One region of the Bradyrhizobium sp. AZCC 1578 genome, then DNA from elsewhere that is predicted to be linked to it. Evidence: predicted binding sites of a transcription regulator. Region 1 holds the regulator's gene; each other region holds the start of a gene.
The links. The regulator LexA, encoded in region 1, represses DNA repair genes until DNA is damaged. The targets are predictions, from matches to a motif close to TGTTCNNNNTGTGTTCNG.
Positions count from the first base shown of each region.

Region 2: the regulator LexA is predicted to act here: its motif matches at 2,195-2,212, upstream of ruvC (crossover junction endodeoxyribonuclease RuvC).
Region 3: the regulator LexA is predicted to act here: its motif matches at 1,717-1,734, upstream of recA (recombinase RecA).
Region 4: the regulator LexA is predicted to act here: its motif matches at 2,178-2,195, upstream of V1290_RS30815 (ImuA family protein).

Region 1 covers NZ_JAZHRZ010000001.1:552,240-556,350, forward strand. Annotated here, with positions in the region: gene V1290_RS02865 (molybdopterin molybdotransferase MoeA) at 1-1,061, shown strand, start outside; gene lexA (transcriptional repressor LexA) at 1,269-1,970, shown strand; gene V1290_RS02875 (hypothetical protein) at 2,199-2,621, shown strand; gene V1290_RS02880 (hypothetical protein) at 2,709-2,936, shown strand; gene V1290_RS02885 (ComEC/Rec2 family competence protein) at 2,944-4,111, opposite strand, start outside.
Region 2 covers NZ_JAZHRZ010000001.1:3,112,410-3,116,520, reverse strand. Annotated here, with positions in the region: gene V1290_RS14890 (methyl-accepting chemotaxis protein) at 1-1,064, opposite strand, end outside; gene V1290_RS14885 (YebC/PmpR family DNA-binding transcriptional regulator) at 1,265-2,011, shown strand; gene ruvC (crossover junction endodeoxyribonuclease RuvC) at 2,243-2,770, shown strand; gene ruvA (Holliday junction branch migration protein RuvA) at 3,063-3,683, shown strand; gene V1290_RS14870 (cytidine deaminase) at 3,725-4,111, shown strand, end outside.
Region 3 covers NZ_JAZHRZ010000001.1:1,316,716-1,320,826, reverse strand. Annotated here, with positions in the region: gene V1290_RS06800 (IS1595 family transposase) at 1-289, shown strand, start outside; gene V1290_RS06795 (hypothetical protein) at 344-1,612, opposite strand; gene recA (recombinase RecA) at 1,838-2,929, shown strand; gene gcvP (aminomethyl-transferring glycine dehydrogenase) at 3,169-4,111, opposite strand, start outside.
Region 4 covers NZ_JAZHRZ010000001.1:6,472,108-6,476,218, reverse strand. Annotated here, with positions in the region: gene V1290_RS30820 (Y-family DNA polymerase) at 1-1,018, opposite strand, end outside; gene V1290_RS30815 (ImuA family protein) at 1,281-2,111, opposite strand; gene V1290_RS30810 (UdgX family uracil-DNA binding protein) at 2,339-3,721, shown strand.

The DNA.
Region 1 (4,111 bases):
CGGCGATGGACGGCTATGCGGTGCGCGCAGCTGACGCCGCCGATGTCAGCGCGCGGCTAAAGGTGATCGGCGAGGTCGCCGCCGGCCGCCCGTTCGAGCGGAAGGTCGGCCCGGGGGAAGCGGTGCGGATCTTTACCGGCGGCGTGATTCCCGATGGCGCCGACGCTGTCATCATCCAGGAAGACACTGGCGTCGAGGGCGATCATATCACCATCACGGAAGCTGCCGTTCCGGGGCGGCATATCCGCGCCGCGGGCGTTGATTTCCGCGAAGGCGACGTCCTCCTCAAACGCGGGCGCCGCCTCACCGACCGCGACCTCTCGCTCGCCGCCGGCATGAACTACCCGGAGCTTGCGGTGCACCGCCGCCCGAAAGTTGCGATGCTGGCGACCGGCGACGAGCTGGTGATGCCGGGCGCAAGCCCTAGCCCCGGCCAGATCGTCTATTCCAACGGCTACGGCTTGCGGGCACTGGCGCGGGCCGAAGGGGCAGAAATCATCGACCTCGGAATCGCCGCCGACACCGTCGCCGCGACCACGGACGGCATCCGCCGTGCCCGCAAGGCCGACGCGGACATCCTGATCACCCTGGGCGGCGCGTCGGTCGGCGACCACGACCTCGTCAAGCGGTCGCTGGAAGCCGAGGGCGTCGCCATCGCATTCTGGCGGATCGCGATGCGGCCGGGCAAGCCGATGATGCACGGCAGGCTGGGCGCGATGCGGGTGATCGGCCTGCCAGGCAATCCCGTCTCCTCGTATGTCTGCGGCTTCCTGTTCCTGGTGCCGCTGATTCGCGCTCTATCGGGCCGCGATACCATCCATCACCTGCGCGAAAGCGCGCTGCTCGGCCGCGATCTCGCCGCCAATGATAAGCGCGAAGACTATCTTCGCGCCCGCCTCGAAGCCCGCGACGACGGCACGCTGGTTGCCGTGCCGGTGAACCATCAGGACTCGTCGCTATCAGGGAATCTCGCTGCGGCACGTGCACTTGTGATACGTCCGCCGTTCGCGCCGGCTGCCACAAAGGGTTCTCGTTGCGAGCTGCTCCGGCTGCCGGAATGACGCCTGAACGGTGTTCCCCCAGCACCTTGGGCCGGAACCGCAATGCGTTCACCTGAAATTAAGTGGTTGCGGAACACATATCGAACATATAGTGTCCGTTCATGATTTGTTTCGACTGCTAGTGTCTTTGATCGAGAGTTTGGGGACTCCACGATCCGGGCGCTGAAAATTCGGAACGAGACGACGCCAACCGGGGGATTGCTCGCGATGCTTACGCGCAAACAGTACGAACTTCTGCGTTTCATCAATGAACGGCTGAAAGAGGCCGGCGTGCCGCCCTCCTTCGATGAGATGAAGGACGCGCTCGATCTGCGCTCGAAATCCGGAATCCACCGCCTCATCACCGCACTGGAGGAGCGTGGCTTCATCCGTCGCCTGCCCAACCGCGCCCGCGCCATCGAAGTCATCAAGCTGCCCGAGCTCGCAGCCGCCGCCAACAGCCGCCGCGGCTTCACGCCGAGCGTGATCGAGGGTACGCTTGGCAAACGCACAGTGAGCGCGCCGGCCGCCGAGGACGACGGCAATCGCCCGGTGGCCGTGCCTGTCATGGGCCGGATTGCCGCCGGTACGCCGATCGAGGCGCTGCAGACCCGCAGCCACACCATCAGCGTACCGCCGGACATGCTCGGCTCCGGCGAACATTACGCGCTCGAAGTGCGCGGCGATTCCATGGTGGACGCGGGCATTCTCGACGGCGACATGGCGCTGATCCAACGCAACGAGACCGCCGACACCGGCGACATCGTCGTGGCGCTGATCGACGAGGAGGAAGCCACGCTGAAGCGCTTCCGCCGCCGCGGCGCCTCGATCGCGCTCGAGCCCGCCAACACCGCCTATGAAGTCCGCATCCTGCCGCCGAACCGGGTCCGGATTCAGGGCAAGCTGATCGGGCTCTACCGCAAATACTGACCCGTTATGCCGTCCGGGCCGTGACGGAAAAGAGCCTCGGCCCGCGGCCGGGGTTTTTTGTTGCGCGTTTGGAACCAACGCCCGTTAGCGCGTTTGTGAATGTGGCGCAGTGCGCCAGTCGCAGAATTGCCCAGAAACGAGAAAAGGCTCTGCGCCATGTCCACTCTGATAGAGGCCTGTGCCTCCTTCTAGACACGGGTCAGCTATCTCAAACGAGGGAGCCATCCGATGTGTGACTATAGCCTGCATGCTGTGGCTACGCGGCCTGCCGAGGTCGGCGAGACGCTGATCACCACGACATTCCGCGGTACATCGACCCGCGGCTTTGCGTCGGAACGCGAGCCTGCAGTGGCGGTCTGCATGCTTCCCGGCACCGAACTGGCGTTCGCTGAGGACGTCAAATACGACAACCGGTGGATCTGGACTCGAACCACCGACTGGCGGGTCGGCAAGTTCAATCAAATCGACCCCCATATCTCCGACCGTCACCATGACGCGATCGAATTTCCCGACGGAAGCCATGTGCTGGTGACGCAGCTTTGCGAAGGCCAGCGCGCGACCGTGCTGCAATTGCCGGTGGTCCAGACCGGTGGCGAACGCGCGCCGAAGGTGACGGAAGCGCGTCCGGCCGAATCGATCGTGACCGGATAAACGCCCACGCGCATATGATCCGCCGGCCCAAGGCCGGCGGATCATGGTGGTACATTTTTCAGAACTCGGCACCGCAGGGGGCAGTCGGTGGTCAACAAGGTAACGTGGCAAAAAGCCGGGCGCGTCACTGAGCCCGGGCGGTACATGTTCAGGTACGGCTGGCTCACCATCACGGCCGAGGATCTCGCAATCTGGCAACAATTCCCCGACGCATCGTTCACGCTGGTCGCTCTGCCGTCGGCGCCCGACGCGCCCGAGGAATTCCATCTCGGCGCGTTCGAAATTCCAGCCAAACCCACGGTCGACGAGCACTGACGCCCGTCTACTCCTCCGCCTGAAGGTCTGCCTCGGCCGGCGTGGCATCGACGCTGCGCGGTGGCACGACGCGCGGCGCCAACACGGTGGTGTCGGCCTCACTCTCGTCGGCTATGGCCGGCGACCAAGGCCGGTCGATCCCCCTCGGCTTGACCGCCTCGACGGCAAATCCCTCGCGGCCACGCCGCAACGCCATCGCGCCCTGACGCCGCAGCCGTTCGGCGCCGATGACGGAAGCACCGCATGCCGCCGGGGCCTGCCGCAGCGTCACAATGATTGCCGCGCGCTCGCAATCGTCCGAAAACGCCTCGGGCCTGAGCGCCTGCGCGATCAGGCCGCCGCCGACGGCTTGCACCACGCAGCCAAGATCGTCGCATGAGACGCCTGACGTGAGCGAGGCGTCAGCCGCCGTTCGTGCGTCCGCATCCGCCGCCAGCCACTCCTTCAAGAGGAAGACGTCTCGAGACCCCTTGGCCGCGTGCATCAAATGCAGCCGGCCATCCTGGCCGCGCACCCCGACATTGCGCCCGTCGGCGGAAATCAGGATATCCGGCTGCGGCGCCCTCGCCGCCCACAGCGCCGCTGATAGTACCAGCGCCGCTCCCGACCAGCGCAGCGGCGTGCGCAACAGGCCGAGCAGGATGATGCCGAGGCTCGCCGCAATCAGCGGTCCGATGCCGAAGGCCGGCACCCGGCCGACCGCGCCGGGTAACGCCGCGACCCATTGCGTCACCGCAATCATCCAGTCGATGCCGAGGCCCATGGCCGCCCAGAACAGTCGATCGAAGCCGAACGGCATCGCGACGAGGCCAAGCAGGCCCGCCGGCATCACCAGCGCGGAGACCACCGGCATCGCCGCGAGGTTGGCCAGCACGCCGTAAGGCGTGACCCGGTGAAAGTGAAAGGCGGCGTAAGGCATGGTCGCAAGCCCCGCCACCAACGAGGCCAGCAACAGCATGGTGACTTCGCGGCCGCCCCACAGCGCCACGCGCGCCGTTGCGGTATGATCCGCCGTCGCGAACAGGCGCGGCATGCCGATCTGCACCAGCGCCACCAGCCCCAGTGTCGCCGCAAACGACATCTGGAAACTCGGATGTACCAGCGCTTCCGGCGCGACCGAGAGCACGATCAGGGCGGCGACCGCGAGCGTGCGAAACGTAATCGCGCGGCGATCG
Region 2 (4,111 bases), 2.6 Mb from region 1:
ATGCCGTCGATCGAAATCTCGTAGACCGGCGCCGATATCACGCCATGCGGGGTCTTTATTTCGATCTTGAGGCTGCAAGGTAGCTTTTGCTGTTCGCGGCGCTCTGGGCGCTCGCCTTGCCGCAACAGCACCGCGCAACGCGCCTTGAGCTTCTGCGCAAAGGTGGTGACGGCGCGTCCGGCCTTGGCGACGCTTTCGCCATGGGCCTCGGCTTCCTTGGTGGCGCTGTCGATTTCGGCGGCGCTGGCGCCGACGGAAGCGATGAAGCTCGAAGCGGAGGCCGCATTGTCGGCCATCTCGCCGGTGGTCGCGCTCTGCTCGGCGACCGCGCCGTTGACGGTCTCGAACACCGGGCGGATCGCCTCGATCGCCTGCGTGATGCGATGCACGGCATCGACGGAGCCCGCGGCATCCCGCTGCAGCGCCTCGATCTTCTTGGTGATTTCCTCTGTCGCGTTCTGGGTCTGTACCGCGAGCGCCTTTACTTCGGTGGCGACCACGGCAAAACCGCGTCCGGCTTCGCCGGCGCGTGCGGCCTCGATGGTGGAATTGAGCGCCAAGAGTGTGGTCTGCCGCGCGATCTGCGCGATCAGGTTGACCACGTTGCCGATCGCTGCCGATGATTCCCTCAGGCGGTCGACATTGGCGCCGGCTTCGCGGGCGGCCTCGCTGGCCTGGTCGGCGAGCTTGCCGGCGTCGCGCACTTGGGAGCCGATCCCTTGCGCCGATTGGGTGAACTTATCGGCGGCGTGCGAAAATGTCGTCGCCGTGTCCTGTGCAGCGCTGGTGCGGCTCGTCAGGGCGCCGGTGCGCTGGCGAATGGTGGTGAGCGTCGCAGCGGTCGCCTCGGCGCCGCCGGCGACCGAATTGGCCGCGCGCTCGAGCTGGCGGATCATCGCGCCGAGTTCGAGTTCCAGAAGTTCGAGGATCGCCCTGGCCGACTCGCCATCGCCAGAGCCGGCCTCCGTCACGGCGGCGGCTGGCTGAGCCGCCGTCTGAGCCTTGGGCCGGACGGCAGGCAAGACCGGTTCCGGCACCCGCTTTTTGAACAAACCGAAGGCCATGACGTCTCTTAAAAGTTGAGCATCGGTGCGAAATCCTCTCATCCGAGCATGAAATCATGGTTAACAACTGCCTGATATTTCGGCGCGCGGCAGTACCGGCATACCCGGATGGGCTGTAAATCTTTGATTTCGGCCAATTGTCGGCCTATAAGGCCGCGCTTCACCCCCTACATCCCCGGGACGAATCCAAGAGACTCCGCATGGCCGGTCATTCCCAATTCAAGAACATCATGCACCGCAAGGGCCGGCAGGATGCGCAGAAGTCCAAGCTGTTCAGCAAGCTGGCCCGCGAAATCACGGTCGCCGCCAAGCTTGGAACGCCGGACCCGGCGATGAACCCCCGGTTGCGCGCGGCCGTGATCGCGGCGCGCCAGGAAAACATGCCGAAGGACAATATCGAGCGCGCCATCAAGAAGGCGATCGGCGGTGAGAGCGAGAGCTATGACGAGATCCGCTACGAAGGCTACGGCCCTGGCGGCGTCGCCATCATCGTCGAGGCGCTGACGGACAACCGCAACCGCGCCGCCTCCGACATCCGCTCCTACTTCACCAAGTCCGGCGGCAATCTCGGTGAAACCGGCTCGGTCGCTTTCATGTTCGACCGCACCGGCATCATCGAATACGATGCCAGCAAGGCCTCCGACGACGCGATGCTGGAAGCCGCGATCGAGGCCGGCGCCGACGACGTCGTATCCAGCGAAAGCGGCCACGAGATCTACGCCTCGCAGGAAACCTTTCGCGAGGTTGCGAAAGCGCTGGAAGCCAAGTTCGGCGAAGCCCGCAAGGCAGCGCTGACCTGGAAGCCGCAGAACACGGTCGCTGTCGACGATGAGACCGGCGAGAAGCTGTTGAAGCTGATGGATCTCTTGAACGAGCACGACGACGTGCAGAACGTCTACGCCAATTTCGAAGTCTCCGACGCGCTGGTCGCCAAGATGGGCGGGTAGGCTGTCGTCCCTGCGAACGCAGGGACCCATACGCCGCGGCTTCTCCGTAGCGTGATGGGATAGTTACTTCGTGAAACAATCAAAGCCGGTGGCTATGGGTCCCTGCGTTCGCAGGGACGACGATGGTTCGACGATTAAGGCGCATTAACCCTCCGGCACGACAGCCCGCATCCAGGGGATTTCCGTTCTCTTTATGTTTCGTTCATCCGGCTCTGGCGTTATCACTACGCCATGACATCCCCACCGATTCGCCACCCCGTCCGGATTATCGGCATCGACCCCGGCCTGCGCCGCACCGGCTGGGGCGTGATCGAGACCGAGGGCAACCGGCTCGTCTTCGTCGGCTGCGGCTCGGTGGAGCCGCCGGACAACCTGCCCATAGCGAGCCGCCTGCTCGCGATCCATGAGGGGCTCGCCGCCGTGCTCGGCGATTTCAGGCCGGCGGAAGCCGCGGTGGAGCAGACTTTTGTCAACAAGGACGGCGTGGCGACGCTGAAGCTCGGCCAGGCCCGCGGCGTCGCCATGTTGGCGCCCGCGATGTTCGGCATATCGGTTGCGGAATATGCGCCCAACCAGGTCAAGAAAACCGTGGTCGGCGCCGGCCACGCCGACAAGAACCAGATCGCGGTGATGCTGAAGATATTGCTGCCGAAGGCCGAACCGAAATCCGCCGACGCCGCCGACGCGCTGGCGATCGCCATCACCCATGCCCACCACCGCCAGAGCGCGGCGCTGCGGATGAAAGTGGCGAGCGCATGATGAGCCGTGGCCATGTAATGCCAAGTGAGGAGAGCACACTCATCAGGCTCCCTCCCCCCTTGCGGGGGAGGGTTGGGGAGAGGGGTAAGCCCCGGGCTCCGATCAAAGTCGTGCGGCGACAATCCATCAACGAACGCCGCAAGATGATGAGTGAGGATGCGAGTGCTTCGCCTCAGACAACTGAGCAAGCGGCACCCCTCTCCCTAACCCTCCCCCGCAAGGGGGGAGGGAACCCGTCCGCTAGTGCGCCCCTCGCTAACGTTGGGTCCACCATCGCGAGCGAGTTGCCCCAATGATCGGCAAACTCAAAGGCCTGATCGATTCTTACGGCGAGGATTACGTGATCCTCGATGTCGGCGGCGTCGGCTATCAGGTGCATTGTTCCTCGCGCACGCTGCAGGCGCTGCCGTCGCCCGGTGAGGCTGCGGTGCTGTCGATCGAGACCTATGTCCGCGAGGATCAGATAAAACTGTTCGGCTTCCGCACCGATACCGAGCGCGAGTGGTTTCGCCTGCTGCAGACCGTGCAGGGCGTCGGCGCCAAGGTCGCGCTCGCCGTGCTGTCGACGCTGCCGCCGGCTGAACTCGCCAATGCGATTGCGCTGCGCGACAAGGCCGCGGTGTCGCGCACACCCCCCGGCGTCGGGCCAAAGGTCGCCGAGCGCATCGTCTCTGAATTGAAGGACAAGGCGCCCGCGTTCGCCAATGTCGATCCCGCCGTGGTGCATCTCGCCGGCGCCATCGACAGCCACCGCGCGCCGCGCCCGGTCACCGACGCGATCTCGGCTTTGGTCAATCTCGGCTACGGCCAGCCGCAGGCCGCCGCCGCCATCGCCGCCGCCTCGCGCAGCGCGGGCGAGAATGCCGAGACGGCCCAACTGATCCGGCTGGGCCTGAAGGAACTGGCGAAATAGGCTATGTTCGCCACTGACTGTCGAAGGAATGCGTTGCTGCCATGTTGAGCGAGAAAGACCAGGAACTAATTGCCGCCGCGATTGACGCAATCAGGCCGCGTTATCGCAACAAGTGGCAGGAGGTCGGCGCTGCGATGCGCACCCGCGACGGCCGCATCGTCACCGGTGTGAATATCGATGCCTATATTGGTCGGATCGCCGTCTGCGCGGAGGCGATCGCCATTGGGCGCGCCATCACCGAAACCGGCGATCGCGGCATCGAGACCATCGTCGCCGTGCGCCATCCGAAGCCGGACGAGCCCGGCAGTATCGCCGTGGTATCGCCCTGCGGCATCTGTCGCGAGCTGATCCACGATTACGATGCAAAGGCGCGGGTCATCGTTCCCGACAATGGTCGCGAGCCGAAGGTCGTCACCATCGGCGAGCTT
Region 3 (4,111 bases), 760 kb from region 1:
CACGGACGAAGCGTCAAACTTCAAGCTGCTTAAAGAGCGTTACGGCTATGACCACGAAATGGTCGATCACTCAGCCAAGGAACACGTTCGCGACGACGTTCACACCAACTCAATCGAATCGTTCTGGTCGCAGGTTAAGCGCGGTATCAACGGGACTTACGTTTGGGTTTCGAAGAAGCACTTGCAGCTTTACCTGCGCGAGTTCGAGTATCGCCATAACCTGCGCCGCCAGCCTGCTTTGATGTTCGAGCTTTTGTTGCAGGCGTTTCCCCGGGTACGGGTTGAGTAACCATCGCCTGCAAGAGTTGGTCGAAGCGTCTCGTGGTGTTTGGCTGTTTCTTGTTCATGGGGAAATCTTTCCTCTCAACTCAAGTACTTTAGCCCGCGCTTCGTTTCTCCATTGCACGAATAGATTCATTGCTTCGTGATATTCCGTCATTGAATCGTCCATGAATGCCAGCAGCGCCTCCTTGGAGGCGTTTTGCTTGACCGTATCTTGAACGTACATGAACTGAACCAGATATTTTTCAATAGCCTTTAGCGTCTTGGTGAACTGCGGCTGCTCGACCATTCCAGTAAGATCTTTGTATTCTGGCGTGTTGTTGCGCAAACTATCAAGTTTAAGGCACGCGGCCTTAAACTCGTCACGGAAGGCCAGCAGATCAGGTCGAAATGTGGGATTGTCCTTTGGGTCTTTGAGGGCGTTCCACCAATTTTGTTGCAATGGAAATTTGTCGATGACCGGCTGCATGTCATCCGACAACACCTTAAGAAACTTGTCGATTGCTCTGACCTTCAATTCCGCTTCATAGGTTGATAGCGGTCGGGGTGCGGGAGGCGGCGGCGGTGCGGGGGGAACAACAGCAGGGGTAGTTGTAGTTAAAACCTCCGGCGCGGTTTCTTTTTGCGGTTTAGCCGGAGTGGCGTTCAGGACCTTTATTTCAAGATCAAGGTTCTTCAGATCGCCCATGAAAGCGATGATTGCGCTCCTTGATTCTCTGTCCTTAACTTCGAATTCGGGGAGCGCTGATTGAGACGAAACAACAATCTGGCTTGCGTTCACAGGCTTTTCGAAGGTGAGAAAAACGTTCCAAGTTTTTATTTCTTTTCGCCCTTCGGGGGAAACTATAACGACAACGTTCGCAAGAGCATACCAGCGCCAAATATTTGATAGATGATTGGCTAGAGGGGGGCCGCCGCCAAATTTCAAGCTGAGGTGGGTGTCAATGTCACTTGCGGGCGTCACGTCTGCTTGTGGGGTGCCTGCCTGTGTAGATTGTGATTTCACCAAATGCCAGACGCCAAAGCCTGCGAAGCATATGGCGCTGACCAGCATTCCGATCATCGGTAGGGACATTTTGACGTCTCGCGGCTTGGTGCTCCAATAGATCAGAACCAGGCCGACGAGCACAACTAACAGGGCTGTACCTGGGGGAGGGTTGATCATCTTGTTGATGACCTCTCCAACCCAGCTTGGGTCTTTAGAGCGCTCGTAGAAAAAATCGAATGTTGTGATGGTTGCCAAGAATTTTCGCGCCAGCGGCAATTCCCATAGGAGGACACCAAGCCCCGCGAACCCCAACAAAGCCTTAACCGCAGTCTGCTTGACCATGAGCGAATCCCGGAACCGGCATACTACTACCGGTAGCTAAGGGGCAGTCCATACCACAAGTCATATTACATGTCCTAAGGGTATATATCTGCCGGCGCGGTGAAAAGAACATATTGCGAACATAGAACAAAGGTGGTACAAGGGTTCCTAGACGAAATCGAATCCCAAAAGCTGCTCACCGCCGTTTGTCCCGCTCGCGAATCCCCGCCATAAGGAGCACGTATTATGTCCGCCACTGCCCTGCGTATCGTTGAAGGATCCTCCATGGATAAGACCAAGGCCCTGTCTGCCGCGCTCTCCCAGATCGAGCGCCAGTTCGGCAAGGGCTCGGTGATGAAGCTGGGCAAGAACGACCGTTCGATGGACGTCGAGACGGTGTCCTCGGGCTCGCTCGGCCTCGACATTGCGCTTGGCGTCGGCGGGTTGCCGAAGGGGCGGGTGGTGGAAATCTACGGGCCGGAATCGTCGGGCAAGACCACGCTGGCGCTGCACACGGTGGCGGAAGGACAGAAGAAGGGCGGCATCTGCGCCTTCATTGACGCCGAACACGCGCTCGATCCGGTCTATGCGCGCAAGCTCGGCGTCAACATCGACGAACTCCTGATCTCGCAGCCCGATACCGGCGAGCAGGCGCTGGAAATCTGCGACACGCTGGTGCGCTCCGGCGCGATCGACGTGCTGGTGGTCGATTCGGTGGCGGCCCTGGTGCCGAAGGCCGAACTCGAAGGTGAGATGGGCGATGCGCTGCCCGGCTTGCAGGCGCGGCTGATGAGCCAGGCGCTGCGCAAGCTCACCGCCTCGATCAACAAGTCCAACACCATGGTGATCTTCATCAACCAGATCCGCATGAAGATCGGTGTGATGTACGGCTCGCCGGAAACAACCACCGGCGGCAACGCGCTGAAATTTTACGCCTCCGTCCGTCTCGACATCCGCCGCATCGGCGCCATCAAGGAGCGCGACGAAGTCGTCGGCAACACCACCCGCGTCAAGGTGGTGAAGAACAAGCTGGCGCCGCCTTTCAAGCAGGTCGAATTCGACATCATGTATGGCGAGGGCGTCTCCAAGATGGGCGAGATCCTCGACCTTGGCGTCAAGGCCGGCATCGTCGAAAAATCCGGCGCCTGGTTCTCCTATGACAGCCAGCGGCTGGGCCAGGGTCGCGAGAACGCAAAAGCCTTCCTCAAGGCTAATCCCGACATGGTCGCCAAGATCGAGACGGCGATCCGCCAGAACTCCGGCCTGATCGCCGAGCAGATTCTGGCAGGTCCCGCCAAGCGCGACGCCGACGGCGAGGAGCCGGCGGACGACGAATAAGTTTTGAGAAACGCTTCAGGGGTTAAGGCCTGAAACGTGACGGACGGGTGCTGCGGACGTTGAGTTGCCGACGTCCTCAGTGCCCGTTTTGTTTTTTGCGTTCCCCGGATGCTGCGCAGCGCGACGCTTCTCGAGCGGCGCAGTGCGCTGCTGATCCGGGTCTATCCGTTTTGCGCGTGTGTGGGTCCCGGCTCTGCGGAGCAGCGCTAGCGCGCTGCACCGCGTCCGGGACATGAGCCTCACTCCGCCGCTTGCGCGTAATCCTCAACCGGCGGGCATGAGCACACCAGATTGCGGTCGCCATAGACGTTGTCGACGCGACCGACCGGGCTCCAATATTTGTCGGTGCGCGAGATGCCATCGGGGAAACAACCCGTGGCGCGGCTGTAGGGGCGGTTCCATGCATCATCGACAATGTCGTGCACGGTGTGCGGGGCGTGGCGCAAGGGCGAGGCTTCGACCTTCCAGCGGCCGATCTCGATCTCCGTGATCTCGCTTCGGATCGCAATCATCGCGTCGCAGAACCGGTCCAGCTCCGCCTTCGATTCCGATTCGGTCGGCTCGATCATCAGCGTGCCCGGCACCGGAAAACTCATGGTCGGCGCGTGGAAGCCGTAGTCGATCAGGCGCTTTGCTATGTCATCGACGGTGACGCCGCTCGTCGTCTTCAGCGGGCGGGGATCGACGATGCATTCATGCGCGACGCGTCCCTTGGCGTTCTTGTAGAGCACCGGGAAATGCGGGTCGAGCCGGCTGGCGATGTAGTTGGCGTTGAGGATCGCCATTTCGGTGGCGCGCGTCAGGCCTTCGCCTCCCATCATCAGGATATAGATGTAGGAGATGGTCAGGATCGATGCCGAGCCGAACGGCGCCGCCGACACGGGGCCGATGGGATGCGGCACCGCGCCATCGGTTGCGGGGTGGCAATTTGAAGGATGACTTGGCAGATAGGGCGCAAGATGAGCCTTGACACCGATCGGGCCCATGCCCGGCCCGCCGCCGCCATGGGGAATGCAGAAGGTCTTGTGCAGATTGAGATGCGAGACGTCGGCGCCGTAATCGCCGGGGCGGGAGAGACCGACCTGCGCGTTCATGTTGGCGCCGTCGAGATAGACCTGGCCGCCATGGCTGTGCACGATGTCGCAGATCTCGGTGATGTGCTCCTCGAACACGCCATGCGTC
Region 4 (4,111 bases), 5.9 Mb from region 1:
AGAGACGAATGAGATCGAAACCGAAGCCGGGGTCGAGGGGATCGTTGAGCGCATCGAGCCGTTCGCGAAACAGGCGGTCGATCACTTCAGCTTTTGTCACCGGACGCCCGGTATCGACCGAGATCGTGCGCACCGCGCCGTCGGTGCGGAAGAAGCTCGCCTCCAACCGCCGCGCGCCCTTGCCCTGCTTGTCCATCGCCGTAACCAGCATTTGAGCGAGCGCGGACAGGTTCATCGCGATCACGGTGCCGGTCGTGACCGGTTCGGGAAAGCGTTTCTCGACGATATAATCCGGCGGCGGTTTGCGCGGGCTGATCGGCGCATCGCCCTGCCCCAGCGCCTGCTGCAACAGCGTCGTGAAGGGCGCACCGAACCGCGCCGTGATTTCGTGGCGTCCTCGCGAGGCGACATCGCCGATGGTCTTCAACCCAGCACGGCGCAGGCCGGCGGTGATGGCATCACCGGCGCCGAGCGCAGATACCGGCAACGGACTGACGGCCTCCGCCTCCTCGCCCTCGGCAATGATTTTTCCGGAAGTCTGGCGCGTCAGCGTGCGGGCGCAGATCGAGGTGCTCGCGATCGCGGCGCTAACGGCAAAGCCGCGGCGGCTCAGCGCGCCGCTGACGATCTGCAGCAACGCACGCTCGCCGCCGAACAGATGGGCGCAGCCGGTGATGTCGAGGAACAAGCCGTACGGCGGATCGAGCGCCACCAGCGGGGTGAAGCGGTCGCACCAGTCGGCGATGTCTTCGAGCGTTTTGCGATCGGCGACTTCATCCGCGTCGAACACCGTCAGCTCGGGACAGATCGCGCGCGCATTGGCGAGCGGCAGGCCGATCGAGAGGCCGGCCTGGACAGCGGCCTCGTCGAGGGAATGGATCAGGATGGCATTGTGCTGCTTGGCAACGACGACGGAGGGGTACTTCACCTCTCCCGCTTGCGGGGGTCGAGACGAGCGAAGCTCGCTCTGAGGTCGGATCGCATCGCAAGATGCGATCCGGGTGGGAGCTCTCTCCATACGAACAGTGTCACTCGCGGCGAGACCCCCACCCCAACCCTCCCCCGCAAGCGGGAGAGGGAGCCGACTGTTCGTGTCGTGAGAGATATCAACCGGGGCGGCGGTGCCGTTCCCTCCCCCCTTGCGGGGGAGGGTTAGGGAGAGGGGTAAGCCACGAGCACTGCCGTTGCCGCCACCCCTCTCCCCCGCCCTCCCCCGCAAGGGGGGAGGGAGCCCACTGTTCGTGTGGTTAGAGATTTCGCTTGAAACCGCTTGGCAATTTTCAGCTTGCGCGGCGCTGGCCGGCGAAAGCTTGCGCTTGATGCGGTCGATGGGCAGGCGTGGCAGCCAGAGGCTGAGGATACGCCGACGGTTCTCTGAATAGGCACTCATCACAATTCCATTCCATGATCCAGCGGCCGACCGGGCCATGACGGTTACGAACGAGTTGCGCGTCGAACACCGGCGCGCCCCAGGCGCTCCAAGGCGCCGCAGGCTTTGGAGCCGCCGCAGGCTTTGGAGGCGCGCCCGGCGGCGAATGCGCCGCGCGCACGATCCATCGGGTCTCCGCGGTCGAGGGGCGCGGCTCCGCCGCCACCCGCAGCAGCAATGCGGTGACGCCGGAGGCTGCTGCGGCCAGCGTGAGCTTGCGGCTGGCGACGAGATCGAGCTGACGCGCCTGCCCCCAGACTTCCAGCACGACGGCGCCGAGCGCGTCGCAGGCCAGCGCGTCGGCGGCGGTCCGCAGCGCAGCGTCAGTGTCGGTGGCGCGCACGGTGACGAGCAATCGCGGATCGAGCCCGAGTTCGGCGAGCCCGCTCATCGACAGCGCGCCCGATTCAATTTCCGAAAAATCCTGCCGTACCCAGACCAGCGGCCGGCGCTGCGACACCCTTCCCGCCAGCCCTGCGATGAAGCCGGTTGCGGTCGCGCTCTGGTGTCCCTCGGCGAACACTTCATGCACCGCCGCGAGCGCAAGCCCGCCGTGCAGCACAGTATCTGCCGCCTTATGGCCAAGCGTAATCTTGTTGAGGTCATGCGCATCGCCATGCGCCTCCAGGCGCTCGATGCTTCCGCGCAAACTCGCAAGCGTGCTTGTGCGTGCGGTGCTCATCCGCCGTTCCTTCAGAAAATTGGCCTTTACCGCTTTTTCCCTAAGTGAACGCGCGGCTGGCTCATTTGTTCATGATATGTTCTAATATAAAGCTAACAGCGCCGGCAGAGTCAATCGAGATCGACGCTTTGGCGATTCATGAGCGGAATCAAAGGGATTCGCGGGCCCCTCCAGACGACCGCAAAGCCGTTGCGCGGGGATGCGGGCAGAGAGTGTGGAGTAAGCACATGCACCACATCATCCTAGATAGCCAAACTGATTTTGATGGCTGGCGTAAAGCGGCCCGCGCGCTGGCGCTGAATGACGTGAAACCGTCCGACGTGAGCTGGCGCGTGGCTGATGATGCGCCCGAACTGTTCGCACCGACCGCGCCGCCGCTCGAGCCGCCACAGGGCACCTTCAACGTGCCGGCCAGGTTCGTCGAACTGGCGGAGGTTGCGATCCTGCACCGCAACCCCGAGCGCTTCGCCCTGCTCTATCGCCTGCTATGGCGGTTGCGGACGCATCACGATCTGCTTGAACTCACGACCGATCCTGACGTGGCCGAGATCACCGCGATGGCCAAGGCCGTGCGCCGCGACGAGCACAGGATGCATGTCCTTGTCCGCTTCCGCGAAATAGGCCGCGAGCAGAAATCCCACTTCGTCGCCTGGTTCGAGCCGGAGCATCACATCGTCGAACTGGCCGCCCCGTTCTTCGCGCGCCGTTTCGCCGACATGCCCTGGTCGATCCTGACGCCTGATCTCTGCGCGCATTGGGATGGCCATGTCATCTCGTTTACGCCGGGCGTCAGCAGAAGCGAAGCCCCCAGCGCCGACCGGCTGGAGGAAACCTGGCGGCGCTATTCAGCCAGCATCTTCAACCCGGCGCGGCTGACGGTGAAGACGAGGAACCTGCAAGAGGGTTCAATAATTAAGCCTGCAGTCAAGCGTGCGGAACGCGACGCTACGGAACCACACCAGGCGCCAAAACGGCCGGAGCCGCCCATGGTGCGCAGAAGAGTTCAGGACGACATCGAGACGCTGCGCGAAGAAGCCGCCGATTGCCGCGCCTGTCATCTTTACAAGAATGCCACCCAGACCGTGTTCGGCGAAGGCCGGCAAACCGCGCGGATCATGCTGGTTGGCGAGCAGCCCGGCGACAAGGAAGACCTCGCCGGCAAACCGTTCGTCGGGCCCGCGGGGCAAATGCTCGACCGCGCACTGGAAGAAGCCGGCATCGACCGCCGCACGGTCTACGTCACCAATGCGGTCAAGCATTTCAAGTTCGTGCCGCGCGGAAAAATCCGCCTGCACCAGAAGCCGAACACGCCGGAGATCAAGGCCTGCCGGCAGTGGTACGAGCGCGAGCTGGCCGCGATCAAACCCGATCTGGTGGTGGCAATGGGCGCAACCGCAGCGCAAAGCGTGTTCGGGAAAATTACGCCGATCAACAAGAACCGCGGCCGCGCGATCGATCTCGACGACGGCACCACGGCGCTGGTGACGGTGCACCCGTCCTATCTGCTGCGATTGCCGGACGCCGACGCCAAGGCGCGCGAATACCGGCGCTTCGTCCAGGACCTCAAAATCGCCGCCGATGTGCTGCGAAAATCGGCACATGCGGCCTGAATTCCGCCAATCCGATAGTCGCAATTTCTGGTGAAACATAACGGGAAAAATTGACAATCCCGCCTGCAACTATTAATTGATAGAAGACACAATCGCATTCTCAAGGGAATGTGGCAAGGGAATGTGGGACGTCTGCTCACGCGATGATGCTCCCACATGGTCGACGCGCTGCGCGGTTCCCTACCTCCAGCCCCGGCGCCGTGCAGCGCGCGACCCTCTTCATTCAAGAACCTCTTAGCGTTGCACCGCATGGCGACGTTCCCCGGATGCTGCGCAGCGCGCCGCACTTGCGGCGTGGTGCGCTGCTGATCCGGGGTCCACCGCTTGTGGGTCCCGGCTCTGCGGCGCAGCGTTACACGCTGCACCGCGTCCGGGACATGCGATAGCGCT